Regions from separate parts of the Lysinibacillus sp. IITD104 genome, predicted to be linked through region 1. Evidence: riboswitches for the same ligand, from Rfam matches in the RefSeq annotation. Region 1 holds a riboswitch; each other region holds the start of a gene.

Region 1 (5,262 bases):
CAAAAGGTGCGTCATGCAGTTCAACAACAACATATCGATATTGTCATTATGGCGGCTGCGGGCTCTGATTGGGTCATTGACAAAGTATATGATCAATCAGGTAATTTAATGGAGGAAACGGGGAAAATGCCTTCTGACGAACCACCTATTATTCATTTTAAAAAAGCGCCAAAAGTATTAGGTCAAATTAAGGGCTGGCAACCGAATGTAACATTAGTAGGCTTTAAGCTCGAAGCCACGAATGATGAGGAATTCTTGTTAGCTCGCGCAAGACTGCGTATGGAAACAGCCAATGCTCAATTTATGGTAGCAAATAGCTCTCAGTCTTTATATGGGGGGGATGAACCTCATTGGATTGTACCTGCTGATGGACAGCCTCTTAAAGTAATGGGTAAGCAAAAAACAGCAGAAGCTTTAATGATGCATTTACAAAATCAATAAATGTGAACTGTGTAGAGAACTATTTCTACACAGTTTTTTCTTGTCTAAAAGGTTAGCATCCTATAATATTTACTTAACGGTCGGTAAAAAAGGAGGGTAATAATGGGAAATAAAGAACAAACTTTTCAAAAGATTATAGAAATTGCTTATGTGATGTTTGCGGAAAATGGGTTTGAAAAAACAAGCTTAGCAATGATTGCTACAGAGGTAGGTATTTCAAAACCAGCCATTTACTATTATTTTCAATCAAAAGATCAATTAATCGCTTACATATTTGATGAATTGTATAAAGAAATTCAACAGGATATCGCTGTGGATTATAAAGAGCTTACTTCCGCTAATTTTAAGGAAAAATTACTCGAGCTAGGCTATAAGTCTATTGAGGCACAGGGCAAGGATCCTTATTTTAATAAAATATTTAATCAATATGTACTATTAGCGGCTCGCGATGAAAACTATAAGAGACAATTAGTGGAGCTAGAAACCAGCTTTTTAACAAGCTTTGTTGAAGTCCTACAATGGGGTGTGCGGCTAGGAGTTCTAGACGATACGCCCCATATAGAAGCAAAGGCACAGATGCTAGCCCTGGTCTATGATAATATCGGTAATTTCATGTTAACAGGTAACCAATTGAACTATAGAGCTATTTGGAAGGAGGCTGTACATAGCATTATTCAAGGGGGCAAAGATGACAAATAGAAATGATGATCGGCGCATTGAAGGTCTTGATTTTGCAAGAGCTCTCGCTATGCTTGGTATGTTCATTGTCAATTTTGGCGTCATAACAGGTTCTACAACGAATGGTTCAACACGGTTGATTGCCTTACAAAATATGTTTGAGGGGCGTGCGTCGGCCGTATTTGTCATGCTAGCAGGAATAGGAACAGCCTTAATGACTCGTCAGGCTAGAGAGAGTAAGGACCCAATGCTTCTTCGTCAGAATCGACTTATTTTGTGGAAGAGGTCGCTTTTGTTATTCGTGATAGGGATAGTACTATATGCGATCGGTTGGACAGGAGATATATTACATTATTATGGCGTGTATATGTTTGTTGCCGCATGGTTGATTGCCCAATCTAAGAAAAGGATGATGTTTATTATCGGTGTCATTCTTATCCTTTCACAATGGCTTCAAATTCAATTTAATTACCTTGCTGGCTGGCATCCAACATATGTGTTACTAGAGTATCTGGATTTTTGGACACCAGTAGGATTTATTAGAAATTTGCTGTTTAATGGCTATCACCCACTTTTCCCCTGGATTTGTTTTTTTCTGATCGGCATGTTAATCGGCACATTAGATTTAACAAATCGTACATTACGAAAAATCTTATTGGTGACTGGTTTATTGCTAGTCATCATGACTGAGGCTTGTTCAACAGTATTCATTAAGATGACAACCATTCATTTATTGGATGTAGAGAGTGCATTGTATTTATTTGATACAGGACCGATTCCACCAAATATGATGTATGTCCTATCTAATTCGGCTTCGGCTATTGTCCTTATCGTGGGCTCCATCTATCTTGTAGAGACATATAAAAATAAAGTCATTCAATCTTTAATCTTAACTGGACAAATGTCTTTAACGCATTATGTTGGCCATGTTTTTATAGGCATTGGAATACTAATTGTTTGCCAAAAGCTGGAGAACCAAACACTTGTTTTTTCTATGCTGTATGCCTGCTGTTACTTTTTAGGATGTGTCTTTGTTTCTGTATGGTGGAGGGCTAAACATCATCGAGGCCCACTTGAATTCATAATGAGGAAATGGAGCTCGTAATAAATTAATGGATTGCCATCTATTTCTCACTGACTAGGCATAAAATACTTTAGGTATAGGGAGTTTTTTAATCTAAACGACACATTGCATAGTATTCAACTAGGTTTTCTAATATTTTGTATTGACATTCCTATAGCGGAATTATAGAATTATTTTCAAGAAACGCAGTACTCTTATCAAGAGAGGTGGAGGGACTTGGCCCAATGAAGCCTCGGCAACCGAAAAACAGGTGCCAAATCCAACAGATGGTGTCTGAGAGATAGGAGGGGCTATCAATCAGTTTGATGCGTTGGCCTCTTTATGAACAATAAGGAATAAGAAAGAAGGGGTGTTTCGTATGGCTCAGTCAGTAAAAGTAGATGATAAGAAACTAGAGGCAATTGCGAAGGCGATTCAAAATCTTGAATTTGGTGAAGTGCATATTACGATTCAAGATGGTGTAATTGTGCAAATTAATAGGCTTGAAAAGCAAAGATTTCCGCAGAAAAAATAACAATGATTTCAGTAGAACTTATGTCAAATGGCCACCTATAAGCATGAAGGATATCCTGTGCTTACAAGTGGCCCTTTTTTTGTGTGATAGGCTAGCTATAAAAGCCTTTTGGTATGGGACCGATATGACGGCGATGATAAAGCAAAGGCTCTTTTTGAGCATTTGTAATGTCTACCACCTGCCCAATAAAAATGGTATGGTCGCCCGCATCGATTTGCTGAAATGTTTTACATTGTAAATTAGCTGCTGTATCATGTAGAATCGGTAGTCCTAAAGTGGAAGTTGACCACTGTGCTTGTGCAAAGCGATCAGGGATTTTACTAGCAAAAAGTGTACATAAATGCTCTTGATCACTCGCTAAAATATTGACCGCAAAATTTGGCGCAGCCGTGAAATAAGGATGGAGCTGAGATTTTTTATCGAGTGACCACAAAATAAGGAGCGGGTCGATTGAAACAGATGCAAAGGAATTGACGGTTAAGCCAATAGGTTGTGTGTCATGACATGTCGTGACAACTGTTACGCCTGTAGGATAATTACCTAATGCCAATTTAAAGGCAGCTACTAAATCTGTCATTCAAATCACCTCTTTATGAAATTAGTGAACGGAGTTTGTAGGTAAACGAAACTTTTTTTCATATCCTACTAGTAACTCCTTTTCTTGAGTAAATTTTAAACTAATCAAACATATAGGTAAAGGTAATGGGGAAAGAAAGGGGAATGGCCATGACTTTATATTTTGATCATCTGGTTCATCAAGTGGAATCACCAGAAAATATAAAGGTTTTCTTCAATAAACGAAATGTTCATACAGTGAATGGTGGGCAGCACACGATGTGGGGGACTTATAATACGTTAAGCTACTTTGGCTTAAGCTATATTGAACAAATTGCTATTTATGATCGTGATTTATTTGAGCAAGCGGCACAATACCCATATTCCCTACATTATACGTTTAAACGTGATCAAGAGCGCCAGGGATTTTCTCGAATTGCCCTGCGTACAAAAAATATTGAGGAAGAGGGTCGGCGCTTGCGAGCATTGGGCTATGAAGTATATGGGCCAGATGCATGTAGCAGAACAAGACCAGATGGCACAGTGGTAGAATGGAAGCTACTGCATTTTGGTAAGCCAGATCTTCCAATTGATTTTCCATTTTTGATTGAATGGGCGGAGGAAGATGAAGAGCGTTTGGCACAATTAAAGGCAAGTGGTGCCATTGATGTAAAACAGGCTATAACGATGGAATCCGTCCAATTCTATGTCAGGGACATGCAGGCAACCGTTCAGCTGTGGCAAGAGGTGCTACAGCTACCAGAGCCTACACAATATGAGCAGTATATGTCACTACAGCTACCGAATATGCGCTTAGATTTCTATAAGGAAGAGAGTGCGAAGGCAATGACACTCGGACATGTCAAAGAGGGACCATTTGGCGTGACATTAAAGGATCCTAAGCGAACAAAGGAAACATTAGTTTGCCCAGGTGCTTTTTATTGGATAAATCAATAATGAAAAAAGGCTGGAACATAACTAACCTGGACCTTCATTAAGCCGAATAATCTTTAAACATGATAACTAGAAAAACCGACTATTCCGAAACACTTCGTAAGCGTTTTAGTGGATAGCTCGGTATTTTTAGGGGCTGAAACACCTTTGCTCCAGCCTCTGTACATAAGTATTGAAAAACAAACCCATCAATAGAATTTCTGATACAGGCTACTTGCTTTCCTGTGGATTTAGCGTTACACAGGGGACTCTAGAGCGAAATCAACCCCTCACTTTGCTAAAAGGTCTTTTTCTAGTGACATGCTCTTTATTCAATAATATGGAAAAATCCACTTCATCAAAGAAGTGGATTTTCGCTACCTATTATTATTCGATTGTCATTTTTTTCGGTGTTTCTGTACCTGTGTACCAATCAAACTCAATTTCAAATGAATGCTTGTCGCCCTTTTTTGTATAGGAGTATTCGATTTTGAGCTGTTCACTTGGGCTGACAACTGTTGGCTCTGTGCCTTGAACAAAAGTGAATTCACCATTTTCTTTAAGCTTTTCTGCAATCGTTTCCAGTGTTGCCGCAAATTCTGCTACACTTTGTCGTTCTGTATGCTTCAAAATAACTTCTGTCATTGGTTTTTGCATCGAAATCCTATTACTTCTATTATAACATGGAGGGGTCATTAAGCTTATAAAACAGCACAAAAAGCGGATGAAGGAAACGATTCATTTCCTAATCCGCTGCTAATCTGGAACTACACGGATAGCCCCATTATGTTTATAGTTTTACCACATTTGATGCTTGGGGTCCACGATTGCCTTCCACAACATCAAATGAAACCTTTTGACCTTCTTCAAGTGTACGGAAGCCTTCCTCCTGGATGCCCGTAAAATGAACAAATACATCTTCGCCATCATCACATTCAATAAAGCCATAACCTTTTTCATTATTGAACCACTTTACGATCCCCTGTTGCATAAGCATTCGCCTCCAATGCGCTTGAATGTAAAATAAAGTTAAATAAATGGTGCTCTCATTGAGAAA
Region 2 (5,262 bases), 690 kb from region 1:
TTTGCATGATGAATATAGAGCAGAATCTAAGGAACGTGAGAATAAGTTAATGGAGCATCTATCCGAATCAAATAAGATACAGGAACAAACTTCTAAATCATTATTACAAGTGGAGAAGTCATTAGTTTCATTAGAACAAGGATTAAATTCATTAGATGATCGAGTAACTAATATTGAAAGAAATAGTAAGTAAACGTTTATATTTATTCATCAATATACAATAGAGGTAACGACTACATCACCGTTAAATATAACTATGGAGAAGTAGTGTGAATGCAGTGGTATCAAGGGTTTGTGGTGTGAAAATTAGTTTTAGTTTACATAAGATAGGTTATGGGCAGTTATTGATATATCAACGTTTGTGGGGTGTTTATATATGAGTCGTACAAATTGATTATTTATGCAGTATAAAACAGTGTATAAAATGTTGAATAATGAAAGGATGAGAGCATGAATATTACAAACTTACAGCGATTAAAGATGGACATAAATGGTATTGAATTAGATGATACACAACTTACCGTATACCTTGCAGAAAACGGACTACAAGCGACTGCACAATATAATACAGATGATACGTCTAACTTGAAAGGTATCTATGCTACTGCTCTATCAGTGTTAGAAGGACTGGCTAACAACCCTACAATGATGAAGGCTATTAAACTTGATGATATGACGGTCAGTGAGTTCAGTGACAACATAATGAAACGTATAGACCAACTAGACAATAAGATTAGACAGATTAAAGTAAATAATACTAATAGTAGTACATTCCTTTTATACAATTGAGAGGTGATTAAATGAAATTATTTGATGATAAATTAATTAAAGATACGATAAAAGCTATCCAATCACCATACCAATTTAATATTTTTGAGAAAAATCCATTTACGATCAATGCAGTAATTAGTAACGCTACATTTTCACCTAACTCTACGTTTCATATTCATTCATTAGACGTTTTTAATTGCGGGGACTATACAACTATCAATAATCCTAATAACGTGTATATGGTTACGTCAGACGTTTTAACAATGCGTGGTGGTAAATACAAGGCAACCTTAGAGTATTGCAACTATTCAATTGTAGAATGGAAAACAGAAAAAGTTTTAATAGGCAAAGATTCTTTAGGTAGACCTGTATATGAAGAACAACAAGTAAAAGTTGGGGAGATACCATGTATTTTACGATATAAAGACATGACGTATACAACCAATGATAGCATTAATCTAACTAAACCTATTTATCAGATTACAGTTAGGGACAGTGACGCAAGCCGTAAAAATTTTAAATTGAATGAAAATACATATGGCGATGTAAAAATTTATGATACAACCTATCGTATTATTGACGTAGATTACAGTAAAAAGGGAATTATCAATATCCGATTAGAAAAACGTTGACAAATGCACGATACCCCAAATTGTTTATTTCGCTTGCTACCTTATCATATTTCACACGCCCATAAAAATAGTTGTTCCCTTATACCTCTTTTATTAGTAATATGTAACTAAAATAGATAATATGGGGTGTTAGATTAAATGTGGCCATTAATATTATTGGTAATTTTAATAATTTTATTTATTATATGGTATATCACAATATTTTCTAAGGGGAAAAATGAAGTTAAAGAGATAGAAAATAATATAAGAATGACGCTTGATGAAGTTGGTATAAAAGATGATGCTTACTGGTCAAGTCGTGATTTATTAGTTGATAGGATGGTACTTTCAATTAATGAAATTACAGAAGAAGTAATCATTGTGAAAATACCTAAATTATCGAAAGAGTACAGGCAACCTGATGTACAAAAAATAAAATTTCAAGAAATTATAGAGGTAAAAGTTATTTCTAACTCTAATACAGTAACGTCAACGTCTAGGGTATCACAGGTAGGCGGTGCATTAGTTGGTGGCGTATTAGCGGGTGGTGTTGGTGCATTAATAGGTGGATTGAGTGGACAAACAAAGTCTAAAGAAACTATTAAGGATATAAAACTTGAAATTGTGGTAAATAATATTTCAAATCCTATTATTGAAGTTCCGTTTTATGAGACAAAAATATCTGAATTAAAATCAGGAACACCGAAGTATGAGCAAATTATCAAAGAAATTAATCTTTGGTATAGGAAGTTTACAGTGATATTACACAAACAATCTACACTAAAATGATTAGGTTGTTTATTTAATAAAATTGATTGATTTTGATATTTATAGGCGTTACTATTAAATGGATAATGTGCTTAATTTTCACTGTTTCAACTTCTTTCCTTTTTGTGGAATAGAAATGAAATGACTACAGTATTTTGCTGTAGTCTTTTTTTCTTTCATGAAATAAATATCCTTTTTTTACTTAAATTAAAAATTTTAACTTAATTTATTTATATACACTTCTTTTTTTCAGAAGTATGAGTTATAATGAAGATTACATAGATTTTATAAGAAGTGGAATAAACAAATAGGCAAATGTAATACTCCCATACTAAAACTAGTTAGATTCATACAATATTTCATAATTACGGCATGTTTACCATAAATTTTAAATGTAGAAACACCACATATAGCAAGCTTAGTGTACATCAAATGAGCAAGGAACATGCACATGAATCACAAAATATTCTATGAATTATTGATATTCTAACTAGTTCGTGTTACAATTCAAGATAATTAAATAATCTTATCAAGAGAAGCTGAGGGATTTGGCCCGATGACGCTTCAGCAACCTCTAACAATTGTTAGAAAGGTGCTAATTCCAGCAAAGGATTTTTTCCTTTGAGAGATAAGAGTGGACGTGAAAAAATCCTTCTCATTCTATCTCGTATGGAATGAGGAGGATTTTTTAATTTCGTTGCATTCTACGCAAGCAAGGTTTGCTAAAAGAGAGTGATTATAGAGAGGGGAAAGCAAGATGCCAATTAATATTCCGAAAAATTTACCAGCTGGAGAACATTTACGTGAGGAAAAAATCTTCGTCATGGAAGAGGATCGTGCGAAAACACAGCAAATCCGTCCATTAAATATATTAATTTTAAATTTAATGCCTGAAAAAGAAAAAACAGAGCTCCAATTACTACGTTTATTAGGAAATACACCATTACAGGTGAATATTACCTTTTTAAATACGGCCACACATGAGTCGAAAAATGTGAGTAAATCCCATTTGCAGCTATTTTACACAACGTTTAACCAGATTCGTCATCGACGCTATGATGGTATGATAATTACTGGTGCGCCAGTAGAGAAAATGGCTTTTGAAGAGGTTAACTATTGGCAGGAAATTTCAGAAATTATGGATTGGTCTAAAAAGAATGTGACATCCGTGCTACATATTTGTTGGGGGGCACAGGCTGCATTGTATCACCATTATGGCATTGGGAAGGTCGAGCTTTCTGCTAAATGCTCAGGCGTCTACTCCCATGTGATTACAGATTTAACAGTGGATTTGGTACGAGGCTTTAGTGATTTATTTACTGCGCCGCACTCTCGCTATACATCTGTTTCGATTGACGAGGTTCGCAATCATCCCGATCTACGACTATTATCTTACTCAGAGGATGCAGGGGTATTTATTGTACAATCAAAAGATAATAAAAATATTATGATTACGGGGCATCTAGAGTATGATGCGACAACACTAGCCGATGAATACAGTCGCGATGTGGCGAAGGGCATAGATATCGCCGTTCCTGTAAACTACTTCCCGAATGACGATCCAACACAAGTGCCGATGAATACATGGCGTGCCCATACCCATTTATTATTCTCTAACTGGTTGAACTACTATGTTTACCAAGAAACACCATATGAATGGGATTTTGTAGATGAAATCGAATATCATATTTAATTAATAAAAAGTCTAATTTCTTTTCTAGCGTAGAAGAAATTAGACTTTTTGATTGTCATTTTTTGTTTCCTGCTGAGGTGTTTCATTATTTTGAGCCTTGGACTTGCGGTTTCGAATGACTGCTACAATCAGCAAAAGTATAGGTAATAAAATGGTGAAAATAAAGGAAAAGATTGGCCAAATTTCATTATTATAATTAGTGGAATGCACAATATCTGGATGTACTATTTGGGAAAGTCCAATGACAATGATACCCATCGGTAAAATAAGTGGACGATGATCCTTGATTTTCAAAATTTGTGCAAGGCCCACAACGGTCGTATAGAAGTACATAAATGTACGAATATAAATGGAAGATATCCACATAAATGCCATGATAATTTCAATACGCTGCAAAAAGTTCCCTATAGATATTCTTTGCGCTAAGGCATAGCTAGGAAATGTTCTAGCCGCAGTATTTTCAGGCCCTAGTACAAGAATTGATAGGACAATCAACGTAATTAAGACGACTCCGCCAAGGATGGTCCCGATATATAGCCCTTTCTGCGAAGCTTGTTGTACATTGACGCTAGCAGGATATAGCATCAATAGCACAAGTAAAGGAAAGGAAAAGATACTCATAAAGCGTGTAATACTATAAAGCATAGATGTTTTCGTTGCTTCTAGCAGTGGCTGAATATTCTCAAATGTAATTTGAGGGCTAATACTAATGATGAAAAAAATAAATATAAAAATAAACATTGGAAAAAGAATTTCTGCCGAACGGGCAAAGGTCTCAATCCCTAAATAAGCGGCATACATAATAATGTTACTGAACAGTAGGGCAAATGCTAATGTCGGTGTCTCTGGCATAACTTCCGTTTTCATGAAAATACCGATAAAATAGAGTAATTCTCCAGCAGAAAGAAAGGTCATAATCAGGAAACAAATCGCTGTGATTTTCCCAAAAAAACGCCCGAGAATTTTTTCGTTGGCCTCGATAAAATTTAGGGACGGTGTTTGATTGGCAAGTGTTAAAAATAATTTTACAAGCAATAAACTAAGCAGAACACCAATGCTTGCCGCAATCCAGGCATCTTGCTTAGCAGCACCAGTAATACTCGAAGGGATAATTAAAATCGCTGTACCGATAGAATAGAGGAAGGTAACGATTGTAAACTGTCTAGAACTAATGATCTCTTTTTCCATCTAGCTACCCTCCGTTTCAAATTCCATTCATCTATTTTGTAAATGAAACAATGTAATCTCTAATAGGTGTAAAGATAAAGGTGATCAAATCTAAAGGGCTCGGTATATGGACTTTCAGGGCAATGCCCATATTTAAAGCAGTTCCAATGAGTAGTAAAATGGTGAATACGACAACGGCTCTTCTATCCTGTTGCTTTTTTAACTTTGGAATAAAAATAAGTGCAACAATGA
Region 3 (5,262 bases), 2.3 Mb from region 1:
AAGTATTGCGCAGCCACTTCAACTAATTCTTTAGCAATGGCAATTCCTTCCAATTTCGCTCGTTCCTTGTCTTCTCCACATACTTTCATTCTTGCCAAGGCATCTTCGGATAATTTGATACCTGGCACTTCATGATGTAAAAATTCAGCACTTTTATAACTCGTAACAGGCATAATGCCGATGTAAATAGGAGCTTGTAAATGCTTTGTTGCCTCATAAATTTCTACAATTTTTTCTTTCGTATACACTGGTTGAGAAATGAAGTAGTCTGCCCCATGCTCAATTTTCTTCTCTAAACGTGTCACAGCACGTTCTAACACACGGACGTTTGGATTAAATGCAGCAGCAACTGAAAAATTTGCTTTTTTACGAAGTGGTTTACCTGAGAAGGAAACCCCTTCATTTAACTGCTTAATTAATTGGATCAGCTCCATCGAAGATACATCATAAACACTTGTCGCACCTGGGAAGTCTCCCACTTTCGTTGGATCACCCGTAACAGCCAACACATCATGAATACCTAAAGCATTTAGACCCATTAAATGCGATTGAAGACCAATTAAGTTACGGTCTCGACATGTAATATGTGTTAGTGGGCGTACACCATGTGTACTCTTCAACAATGCTCCCATTGCAATATTGCTAATCCGTGGTGAGGCCAGTGAATTGTCTGCCATCATGACTACATCTGCACCTGCATCATACAATTGCTTTGCTCCTTCAAGGAATCCATCAATCTCTAAATGTCTAGGCGTATCCAACTCTACTATGACAGAGCGTTCACGTTTTACTTTTTCATGAAGAGGCTCATACTTTGGTGGCTCCGCTTCACGTACAATCTCAATCTTTTCAGGTTTCGCATGCTTCTCCTGAACCGGTGATAACTCTTCTAAATACTTCTTTGCTGCTGCAATATGTTTGGGTGTAGTACCACAGCAGCCCCCGATTAAACGTACACCTTGGTCACGTAATTCAACAGCTGCTCGACCAAAATAATCAGCTTCTGACTCATAAACGACACGTCCATCCTCTAAGTCAAGAAGTGACGCATTCGGATAGGCAGACATGAATGCCTTATTAGGAAGTTCTACACCTTCAAATGCTAGAATTGTATGGTGAGGACCTAGTCGACAATTGACGCCAACAATATCTGCACCGAGGGCTTCAAGCTCATGGAGAGCATTATTTAAAGACATCCCATTTTGTAAAACACCAGGCTCATGCATAGAAACTTGTGCAATAATTGGCAAATTTGTTTTTTCTCGTAGCATCTTTAAGGTTGCTGATAATTCTTCAAAATCATAATAGGTTTCGAGTAAAAGACCATCTGGATTCCCTGCCAGTAAGACACTTGCTTGTTCTTCAATAGTCGCTAATATTTCATCCAAGGTTGCATCACTTTTACGAATTCCCCGAATACCTCCAATTGTTCCTAAGACAAATTGACCGCCATCTGCCGCTGCTCGTTTTGCAATGGTAATAGCTGCTTCATTAAACTGTTGGACACGTGATTCTAATCCATAGCGAGCTAATTTGATGGCATTTGCACCGTACGTATTCGTTTGAATGATGTCAGCACCAGCCGCAATATATTCTCTATGAATCTTCTCAATTAACTCGGGTCTCTGAACATTCATTTCCTCATGGCAATACTCCAATCCATAGCCATATAGCACTGTGCCTATTGCACCGTCCGCTGTCAATACATGCGTTTTTAACTTTTCAAGCAATCCCATAAAACTAGCCTCTCTTCCTATGTCTCTATATAATAAAAAGCCCTCTTTCATAAAAAAAGAAGGCTTTAACGATTCATCATTGTTGTTCCTTCTCATCTTCGACTCAACGGTCTTCTGGATTTAGCACCTGACAATAAAGTTGGTTGCTGAAGCTTCAATGGGCCAGTCCCTCTGCTTCTCTTGATAAGAATTAAGTATGAATTTTTTAAATAATTAAAAGAATCATATCGTTTACTGACGAATGAGTCAAGACTATTTCACATAAGAAAGTTTTTTTCCACTTAAAACCTTAGAAATTGGCAAGTTCCTTTGCAAGCTCTTCACCAATTTTTTTCCCATTTTGAATGCAAGCACCAATACCTACGCCAAAATATGAGCACCCAGCAATGGATAAATTTGGATATTTTTCATGTAATTCATGTAGTAACCCTTGTAATGCTTCACGATGCGCTAGATCATATTTAGGCATTTGATCAATCCATTTTGTTACATTTACAACGGTTGGCTGTTCTTCTATTCCTAGGCTCTTTCTCACATCTTCTAAAGCAACTGCTGCCAATTCTTCATCCGTCATGGCACGTAGTTGCTCATAGGCTGGATTGATGCTCTTATAAAAGAGTCGCAAAAGTAATTTATTTTCTTTCGATGTATGCTTCCATTTGCGACTAGTCCAAGTAGCTGCATTACAAGTAACGTCTGAATTATGGGAAACAATATAGCCCGTTCCATCTGCTGGTAATCTAGAGTCCGGCACATCAAAACCTAAATAAATAGTAATCGCTGACGCTGTCGTAAATTGGTCAAAATAGCGATTTAAAGATTCATCCTGTAGTAGATTTTGGACAGTATCGTTTGGTAATGCTAAAACGACATATTCTGACTCAATAATTTCACCATTGGCTAAGGAAATTGTATAGTTCTTATCTTGTTTTTTAACATTTAGAGTAGTAACGCCCTTGATGATTTCTACATCGGATAATGTTTGTTCAAGTCGATCAATTAAAGAAGATAAACCATTTTTAAAGGATATAAATTTTTTGTTCGCTGCTTTAACAAATTGCTCACGATTCGCATCAAAGCCTCTAATAATACTTCCATAATCATTCTTATAATCAATCAGATACGGTAAAGTAGAGCCAATAGAAAGCTGATGTAAATCTCCCGAATAAACACCTGCAAGGACTGGTGCAATTTGATTTTTCACCAGTTCCTCTCCTAAATAGTAAGTTAAAAATTCACCGATTGAACTTTCCTTTGTGAAGCGATCGTTAGGTAATGTTAAATCCTTCAACGCTTCTTTTTTCCCTTGCTCGGAAATGAGTGTACTTTCCTCTAAGGATGTCAAACTCATCGGTATTCCAAAAGTTGAATCTGCTGGAATAGCGTGTAACTCATTATTCGTATAAATATAAGAAATACCTGTTTCGTTGTAGACTAGTTCCGCTTCAAAATCAAGCTCCTGTACAAGTTCCATAACACCTTGGTGACGCGCTACAATAGAATCAGCACCTGTTTCCATGATGAAACCTTGTTCATGTGCCGAATATAATTTGCCTCCTAAATATGTATTTTTTTCTATAAGTACTAGACGAACATCTAAATTATGTTCCTTCACTTGACGTTGCAAATAATGCATTGTACATAGTCCTGTAATACCGCCGCCTAAAACAACAACTGTTTTCATAGTAACCGCCCCTATTATTCGTTCTTTCTACAGTATAATCTTTTTTTCATTGAAAATTACGTTAAACCCTTTACAAATTTAGCAAAAATAGAGCTATTTCATCAGCGAAATAGCCCTCCTTAGTGTTGAAAAACAAAACAGTCAATTGAAAGGTAGAAATGGATTTCCGTTGCAGGCTACTTGCTTTCCTGTGGGCGAGCGCCGAATCGCTTCCTCCGCTACCGCTCCGTGCAGGGCTTCGCCTGTCTCGCTATCCCACGGGAGTCAAGTAGCCCTCCACTTCAACCCACTAACTTTTTAGCAAAGGTTTTCAAATAAAGTGAAGGTGCTCACTACTCTTTATGAAGAGGTGTTGTCACGCATCACTTCTCCACACTGAAAATAAGAGCTTATCCCCGCTAAGAATACAGATAATGGGCGATTTGATCGCTATGCTACTATGAAAAAAAAGTAAAGACACTTTGCAGAATGGTTGATTGGAGTGGAGCCAGCGTCACTCCTAGGGGATTTAGCGTCACAGAGGAGACCCTGGAACGAACGGAAGTGAGTGAAGCGGCTCCTCGGACGCCCCCTAGAAAGGACGCTGGCGGAACGGAAATCAACCCCTCACCCTGCAAAGTTGCCTTTTCTGCCGTTGACATCATCTTTTTTCAACAACATGTAGAGCTATTTCATCAGTGAAATAGCTCTCGCTTTCTGAATCTCTAAAAGATCCATCCTCTATTGCAATATTTATACAACAAACATTTTAATAGGTACTATAGTGTTTATTCCGTCTAAAAATAGAACAAATAGATGTAAATGTTAGTAGTCTATCCTTTTAAATTTTGCGCAAAGCTCGCTAATTTTTCTGCTGAATTCGTTACATCAGTAAATGAAGTGCCTAATTCACTTAATATGCCTACAATTGCTTGTATTTTCGTTGCCATACAATCATTTTGTTCTTTTGCTTCTGTCATAGCTCCCAAAATATTCGTAAATTGGCCTTCCGTTTGTAACATATTTTCCTCACCTGCTGCAACTTCATCTTGAATATTTGTCAAAGAATGCTCTAATTTTTCTGTTCGTTCACCCGTTTTTTTCAATAACAAAGCAACCGCTGTAACTGATTCTTTTGTCTGAATCGATAATTTACGCACTTCATCAGCCACTACACTAAAGCCCTTCCCCGCTTCACCAGCACGCGCTGCTTCAATTGCAGCATTCAAAGCCAATAGATTCGTTTGATTCGCAATATTGGTCACAACACTCATGATTGTTTCCATTTCCTTAGACATCCCTGATAATTGTTCAATATTTTCCTCTATATCGTGAAGAGAATTAATAATATTGAGCATATTTTGTGATTGATTTTTTAAACGTTCGCGACCCTCTAGTGCTTGATTTTCAGCTAATGTAGATACATCGAGTGACTTTTTGGCCAAATGTTTAATTTCGTCAGATTGCTTGCTTAAGCAGCAAAATGAATTATTTGTTTCCTGCGAAATTGTTGCAAGAGCTTCTGAAGAGTCTACAATCTGTCGTTCAATAACTTCTTTCTCATGCACCATTTTTTCCTTCAGTTGTTCGACAGTGTTTTCAAAAGCTTCTAAAACGAGTTGTTGCTCAAAATTACAAATTTTCGATATAGCTCTGATCGTATTAAATTGATCTTGTGGGAATTCTATATTTTTTTCGACCAAATCAATAAATGACATTGATAAATCTTGGAATGCACAGATATACCACTGTGTTCTAAGCCCAATGTGGACATGCACCTTTGCAATTTTCACACGCCTTTGATAATACAACTCATCAATGGTTCCGTTAAACATTTCAATAATATGCTGCCGTAATGTTATT
Region 4 (5,262 bases), 1.2 Mb from region 1:
CTAACGTTGCAATATAGCCATTTTTCTCTACATAAATTTCCTTTGTCATCTTCATTCTCCTCTTAATCTTTTTTCAACTTCGCAGCGAAGCGGTTTCCGATGGATTGAATGCTCTGCACAAGGATGATTAAGATAAAGACAGTTGCATACATCACATCAACCTCATAACGTAAATGACCATAGCGATAGGCAAGGTCACCTAAACCGCCAGCACCAACCATTCCTGCCATTGCTGTTGCACCAATTAATCCTATTGTGGCAATCGTTAAGCCTAAAATAATAGATGGTCGAGCTTCACGTAATAGGACATGCCAAATTATATGGCGACGTTTAATACCCATGGCTGTGTAGGCTTCTACAACTCCTGAATCCACTTCTAAAAGGGCAGATTCCATCAGTCGTGCAATATAAGGAGCCGTGTAAACAACTAACGGAACGATTACACCTTTAACACCAATTGTTGTACCAACAATTAGCTTGGTAAAAGGTAAGATGAAGAATAATAAAATGATAAATGGAACAGAGCGAACAATATTGATGAATAGATTAAAAAACTGATAGAAAAATTTATTTTCAAAGGATTGTCCTGGTCGAGTTAAAACGATTAATAGCCCTAATGGAATACCAATTAGAATGGAGAACAACAATGAAATTCCGACCATTTGAAATGTTTCCATAATTGCTTTGCCAATAACATCTGACCAATCTGTAAAGAAGCTTTGGATACTACTCATTGAACGCACCTCCTAATTCTTCCACTGCTACGCCATTTTCTGAAAAATACGTTAGCGCCTTTTGGACAATATGCGTCTCGCCATGTAGATGCACCACAATATTGCCGACAATACCGTTTTTTAATTCAATAATATTAGCTGTTAAAATATTTGGTTGCACATCGTATATCTTAGTGACTTCTGCTAATAATGGCTTACCAGTACTTTCACCAAGAAATGTTAAACGGATTACACTTCCTGAAACATTTAATTGCTCAATAAGAGAAGGGGATAAATTACGTTGTGAAATTGTATTCAAAAACTTTCGCGTTGTAGGGTGCTTCGGTTTTGCAAAAAGTTCAATCGCTGTGCCAAATTCCACAACTTTCCCTGACTCTAGAACAGAAACCTCATCGCAAATTTTTTGAATTACATTCATTTCATGGGTGATGAGCAGAATCGTAATGCCTAATTCCCGATTAATTTTTAACAACAATTCAAGAATGGCTTCCGTTGTTTCAGGATCAAGTGCACTTGTTGCTTCGTCACTAAGTAAAATCTCTGGTTCCTGTGCTAAGGCACGTGCAATAGCCACACGCTGTTTTTGACCACCTGAAAGTTGATTTGGGTAACTATCTAGTTTATCTGTTAAGCCGACAATTTCGGCATACTTAGCTACTCGGTTTTTTACTTCCGCCTCTTTATAGCCTAGCAGCTTTAAGGGAACAGCAATATTATTGTAAACCGTTGCTGTTTTTAGTAGATTGAAGTGCTGAAAGATCATCCCGATTTTTTGGCGTGTTTGACGTAATTCATGAAGAGAAAGGGTCGTAATGTCTACATTGTCTATCACTACTTTTCCCGCTGTAGGACGTTCTAGTAGATTAACGCAACGAATGAGTGTACTTTTCCCAGCACCACTATAGCCGATTACTCCATGAATTTGTCCCTTTTTTACATGAAGATTGATGCCATCCACAGCTTTTATGATGCCTTTTTTCGATTTAAATTCTTTTGAGATATTTTGTAATTGAATCATGCGATTATTTGCTCCTTTCTCAACCTTCTAAAAAGCAAGAATCTGCTCGTTTTCCTATAGAGGAATTTCGGCAGATTCTTCGGCTTTAGAAGCTTTCTGAATGTTTTACCAGCTAGGGATTACAGAACCTTTAAACTCTTCTTCGATGAATTGACGTACCTCATCAGATTGATAAGCCTCAACGAACTTTTTAATTGTTGGATCATTTTCATTTTCAGCACGCACAACAATATAGTTCACGTATGGAGAATCAGTAGATTCCAATAAAATAGAGTCATCTTTAGGATTAATGCCAGCTTCTAATGCAAAGTTTGTATTAATAGCTGCTACATCTACTTCACTAAGTTGTTTAGGAATTTGAGCTGCCTCTAATTCAATGAATTTTAAATTCTTTTTGTTTTCTTCTACATCACGGATCGAGGCTGTTAAGTCTGCGCCATCTTTTAACTTAATATAGCCAGCTTCCTGTAAAACAAAGAGGGCACGTGCTCCATTCGTTGGGTCATTTGGTAAGCCAAACGTTGCACCGTCAGGAATGTCATCAAAGGATTTATATTTTTCTGAGTAGATACCCATTGGATTTAAAATCGTCTTGCCCACTGGTACTAAATCTGTATCATGGTCTTTATTAAATGTATCTAGGAAAGGCTCGTGTTGATAGCTGTTAGCATCAAGATCACCTTCAGCTAAGGATGTATTAGGTAAAACATAGTCAGAAAATGATTTTAGTTCTACTTCTAGCCCATTTTCTTTTGCTACTTTAGCGGCTACTTCTGCAATTTGTTCGTGTGGACCAGAAGTGACGCCTACAACGATTTTCTTTTCATCAATTCCTTCAGTTTGGCTTTTACTATCTTCTTTAGAGCCACAGCCTGCTAAAGCTGCTACTAATGTTAAACTTGCTAAACCTACTAAAAATTTATTTTTCTTTTTCATGAAAATACCTCCAAGATTGTTTTTATCGGTTTTTTGAAAATAAAAAAACTCTCTTACAAATTAAGAGAGGCTCATGAAAAGATGTCCTCTCTTATCTATCAAACGAAGATCGTTTGCAGGATTTAGCACCTTCCTATAAAAAGGAGGTTGCCGAGCTTCATAGGGCCAGTCCCTCAGCTACTCTTGATAAGAGATTTATAATATTTTTTTGTAATTCCGATAGAACTAATATAATTTATAGGGTATAGTAAGTCAATAAATAATTTTTAAATTTTTTATATAATTATAATATTTCGACGCAAAAGAGGGATAACAATGTCTGTAAGAGTTAATTATGGTATAGGTTCATTTGGTAAGGTTATTAGTGCTCGTTTTCTAACGGGAACAGATATCATTGAAGGGATTGAAGCGCTTTGCGAAGAGAATAGCATAGAGTCAGCAACAATTGTAAGCTGTATTGGCAGCTTTCAAAAAAGCAGCTTTGTTTATTTAGTGCCAGATGCAACAGCTCAAATTCAAGTTCGTTTTAGTGATGTGATTGAAAAAGAGGGACCATTAGAATTTATTCAAGGTTCAGGTGTGGTGTGTAAGCGAGATGGTGGATATGAGACACATTTCCATGGTTCTATGAGCGATCAATGGGGTGTTGTATCAGGTGGGCATTTAATAAAAGGGGGCAACCCTGTTATTACTGCTGACATCGTGTTGGCAGAGGTACAAGGGATTCAACATATTCGAAAATGGGATGATGAAACAGGTCATGTTCAATTTTATCCATTAGAAAATGGTTTAGGGCAACCAAGGAAAATTGAAAAATAGTAATAATCCTGTAGCTAGGGATAGCTACAGGATATGGCGTCATTATCTTTTAAACAATTGTAATTGCTCGATTCTATGGATTGCTTCACGTAAGCGCTCCTCACTAACCAGCAATCCTACGCGTACATAGCCTTCACCATATTGACCGAAGCCATTACCTGCTGCTACAGCGATATCAGCTTTTTCGAGCAAAAGATCAGCAAACTGTTCACTTGTATAGCCTAGTGGTACAGGGAGCCATGCGAAGAAGGAGCCTTTTGGAGCCGTAACATGCCAGCCAATTCTTCGAGCTTCTTCAATGAGTACATTGCGGCGACGCTCATAAGTAGCTCGTAGTTCATCCGCACATTGTTGGGAAGCCGTCAGTGCTACTGCTGCGGCTTGTTGAATGGCAGGGAATTGACTACAAAACAGATGATCCTGAATTAGATTAATAGCAGCAATAATCTCGGCATTCCCTACAGCGAAGCCTATACGCCAGCCAGCCATATTATAGGTTTTCGATAATGTATACATTTCAACTCCTACTTCTTTTGCACCCTTTGCTTGAAGGAAGCTAACTGGTTTATTACCGTCAAATCCTATTGCCCCATAAGCAAAATCATGTGATACGATAATATTGTGCTCCTTCGCAAAGCGAACGGTCTCTTCAAAAAACGCAAGTGATGCTGTACCACCTGTAGGGTTGTTCGGGTAATTTAAGTAAAGAAGCTTTGCTTTTTCTTTCACTTCATCAGGTAATGCATGATAATCAGGTAAGAAATCATTTTCAGCAAAAAGGGGCATTACTTCAAAATTGACGTCTCCTAGTACAACACCTGATAGGTAATCTGGATAGCCAGGATCTGGTAAGAGCATCGTGTCACCAGGGTTTAACACAGCTAAAGGTAGCTCAACTAGACCAATTTTTGTTCCACCAAGAATCGCTACCTCTGTATCTGGATTTAGTTCTACCTGATATTCACGTAGATAAAAGTCCGCAGCAGCTTGGCGTAATTCAGCGAGACCTCTAAAAGGTGAATATTTGTGGTTTTGAGGATTTTCAGCTGCTTCCTGTAATGCTTGAATGATGTGAATAGGCGTTGGCTGATCGGGATTTCCTTGCCCAAGGTTAATGACATCACGCCCTTCTTCTAGAGCCGAGTTTACTTTTTGAACGAGTGCTGCAAAAAATTGAGTGGGTAGTTGCTGTAGTTTTTTAGAGAATTCCATGCATGATCACCTTTTTCAGAATATAATAATTATTATTGAAGAATATGAAGCAAATAGTATTACTTTTTCTGTTAATTGTCTAGAGGAGGAATAGAGATGAAAATCGGTTGTATTCAATTAAATGTTGGCTTTGGCAAAGTTGAAGAAAATTTTGAACGTGCCGAGGATAAGATTCGTGAAGCTGCAAAAAATGGGGCAGAAATCATAGTGTTACCTGAAATGTGGAATACAGGCTATGCTTTAGAGAAACTGCCTGAGCTAGCAGATATCAATGGTGAGCGGACAAAGACCTTTTTGGCTAAACTTGCTAAGGAACTTGATGTACATATTGTAGGGGGCTCTGTTTCAACAAAGAAAGGCGATAAATTTTATAATACGATGTATACCTTTGATCGTAATGGAGAACTTGTTGGGGAATATAGCAAGGCACATCTTTTCCGTTTAATGGACGAGCATCTTTACTTGGAAGCAGGGGATGAAATGAATCGTTTTGCTTTAGATGATATTGAAGCTGCTGGTGTCATTTGCTATGATATTCGCTTC

What was found. A riboswitch is a leader RNA that binds a small molecule or an ion and turns the genes downstream of it on or off. The one in region 1 is predicted to bind S-adenosylmethionine.
Region 2: linked by a shared signal. The riboswitch ahead of metA (homoserine O-succinyltransferase) and the one ahead of V1L66_RS14795 (YezD family protein) in region 1 are both predicted to bind S-adenosylmethionine.
Region 3: linked by a shared signal. The riboswitch ahead of V1L66_RS03165 (bifunctional homocysteine S-methyltransferase/methylenetetrahydrofolate reductase) and the one ahead of V1L66_RS14795 (YezD family protein) in region 1 are both predicted to bind S-adenosylmethionine.
Region 4: linked by a shared signal. The riboswitch ahead of V1L66_RS20410 (MetQ/NlpA family ABC transporter substrate-binding protein) and the one ahead of V1L66_RS14795 (YezD family protein) in region 1 are both predicted to bind S-adenosylmethionine.

What each region holds. Positions count from the first base shown of each region.
Region 1 covers NZ_JBAHYH020000001.1:2,878,237-2,883,498, reverse strand. Annotated here, with positions in the region: gene V1L66_RS14810 (phosphopantothenoylcysteine decarboxylase) at 1-441, shown strand, start outside; gene V1L66_RS14805 (TetR/AcrR family transcriptional regulator) at 544-1,140, shown strand; gene V1L66_RS14800 (heparan-alpha-glucosaminide N-acetyltransferase domain-containing protein) at 1,130-2,224, shown strand; SAM riboswitch class I at 2,395-2,490, shown strand; gene V1L66_RS14795 (YezD family protein) at 2,562-2,717, shown strand; gene V1L66_RS14790 (flavin reductase family protein) at 2,809-3,294, opposite strand; gene V1L66_RS14785 (VOC family protein) at 3,444-4,229, shown strand; gene V1L66_RS14780 (amphi-Trp domain-containing protein) at 4,593-4,862, opposite strand; gene V1L66_RS14775 (cold-shock protein) at 4,996-5,196, opposite strand.
Region 2 covers NZ_JBAHYH020000001.1:2,185,500-2,190,761, forward strand. Annotated here, with positions in the region: gene V1L66_RS11095 (hypothetical protein) at 1-193, shown strand, start outside; gene V1L66_RS11100 (hypothetical protein) at 451-789, shown strand; gene V1L66_RS11105 (hypothetical protein) at 801-1,403, shown strand; gene V1L66_RS11110 (hypothetical protein) at 1,542-2,171, shown strand; SAM riboswitch class I at 2,674-2,785, shown strand; gene metA (homoserine O-succinyltransferase) at 2,908-3,843, shown strand; gene V1L66_RS11120 (endospore germination permease) at 3,883-5,031, opposite strand; gene V1L66_RS11125 (hypothetical protein) at 5,063-5,262, opposite strand, start outside.
Region 3 covers NZ_JBAHYH020000001.1:614,384-619,645, reverse strand. Annotated here, with positions in the region: gene V1L66_RS03165 (bifunctional homocysteine S-methyltransferase/methylenetetrahydrofolate reductase) at 1-1,736, opposite strand, end outside; SAM riboswitch class I at 1,826-1,926, opposite strand; gene V1L66_RS03160 (protoporphyrinogen oxidase) at 2,026-3,420, opposite strand; gene V1L66_RS03155 (methyl-accepting chemotaxis protein) at 4,233-4,970, opposite strand; partial or broken gene V1L66_RS03150 (protoglobin domain-containing protein) at 5,004-5,262, opposite strand, start outside.
Region 4 covers NZ_JBAHYH020000001.1:4,045,304-4,050,565, reverse strand. Annotated here, with positions in the region: gene V1L66_RS20425 (enoyl-CoA hydratase/isomerase family protein) at 1-49, opposite strand, end outside; gene V1L66_RS20420 (methionine ABC transporter permease) at 63-734, opposite strand; gene V1L66_RS20415 (methionine ABC transporter ATP-binding protein) at 727-1,752, opposite strand; gene V1L66_RS20410 (MetQ/NlpA family ABC transporter substrate-binding protein) at 1,858-2,688, opposite strand; SAM riboswitch class I at 2,777-2,881, opposite strand; gene V1L66_RS20405 (PPC domain-containing DNA-binding protein) at 3,004-3,507, shown strand; gene V1L66_RS20400 (pyridoxal phosphate-dependent aminotransferase) at 3,550-4,719, opposite strand; gene V1L66_RS20395 (carbon-nitrogen family hydrolase) at 4,816-5,262, shown strand, end outside.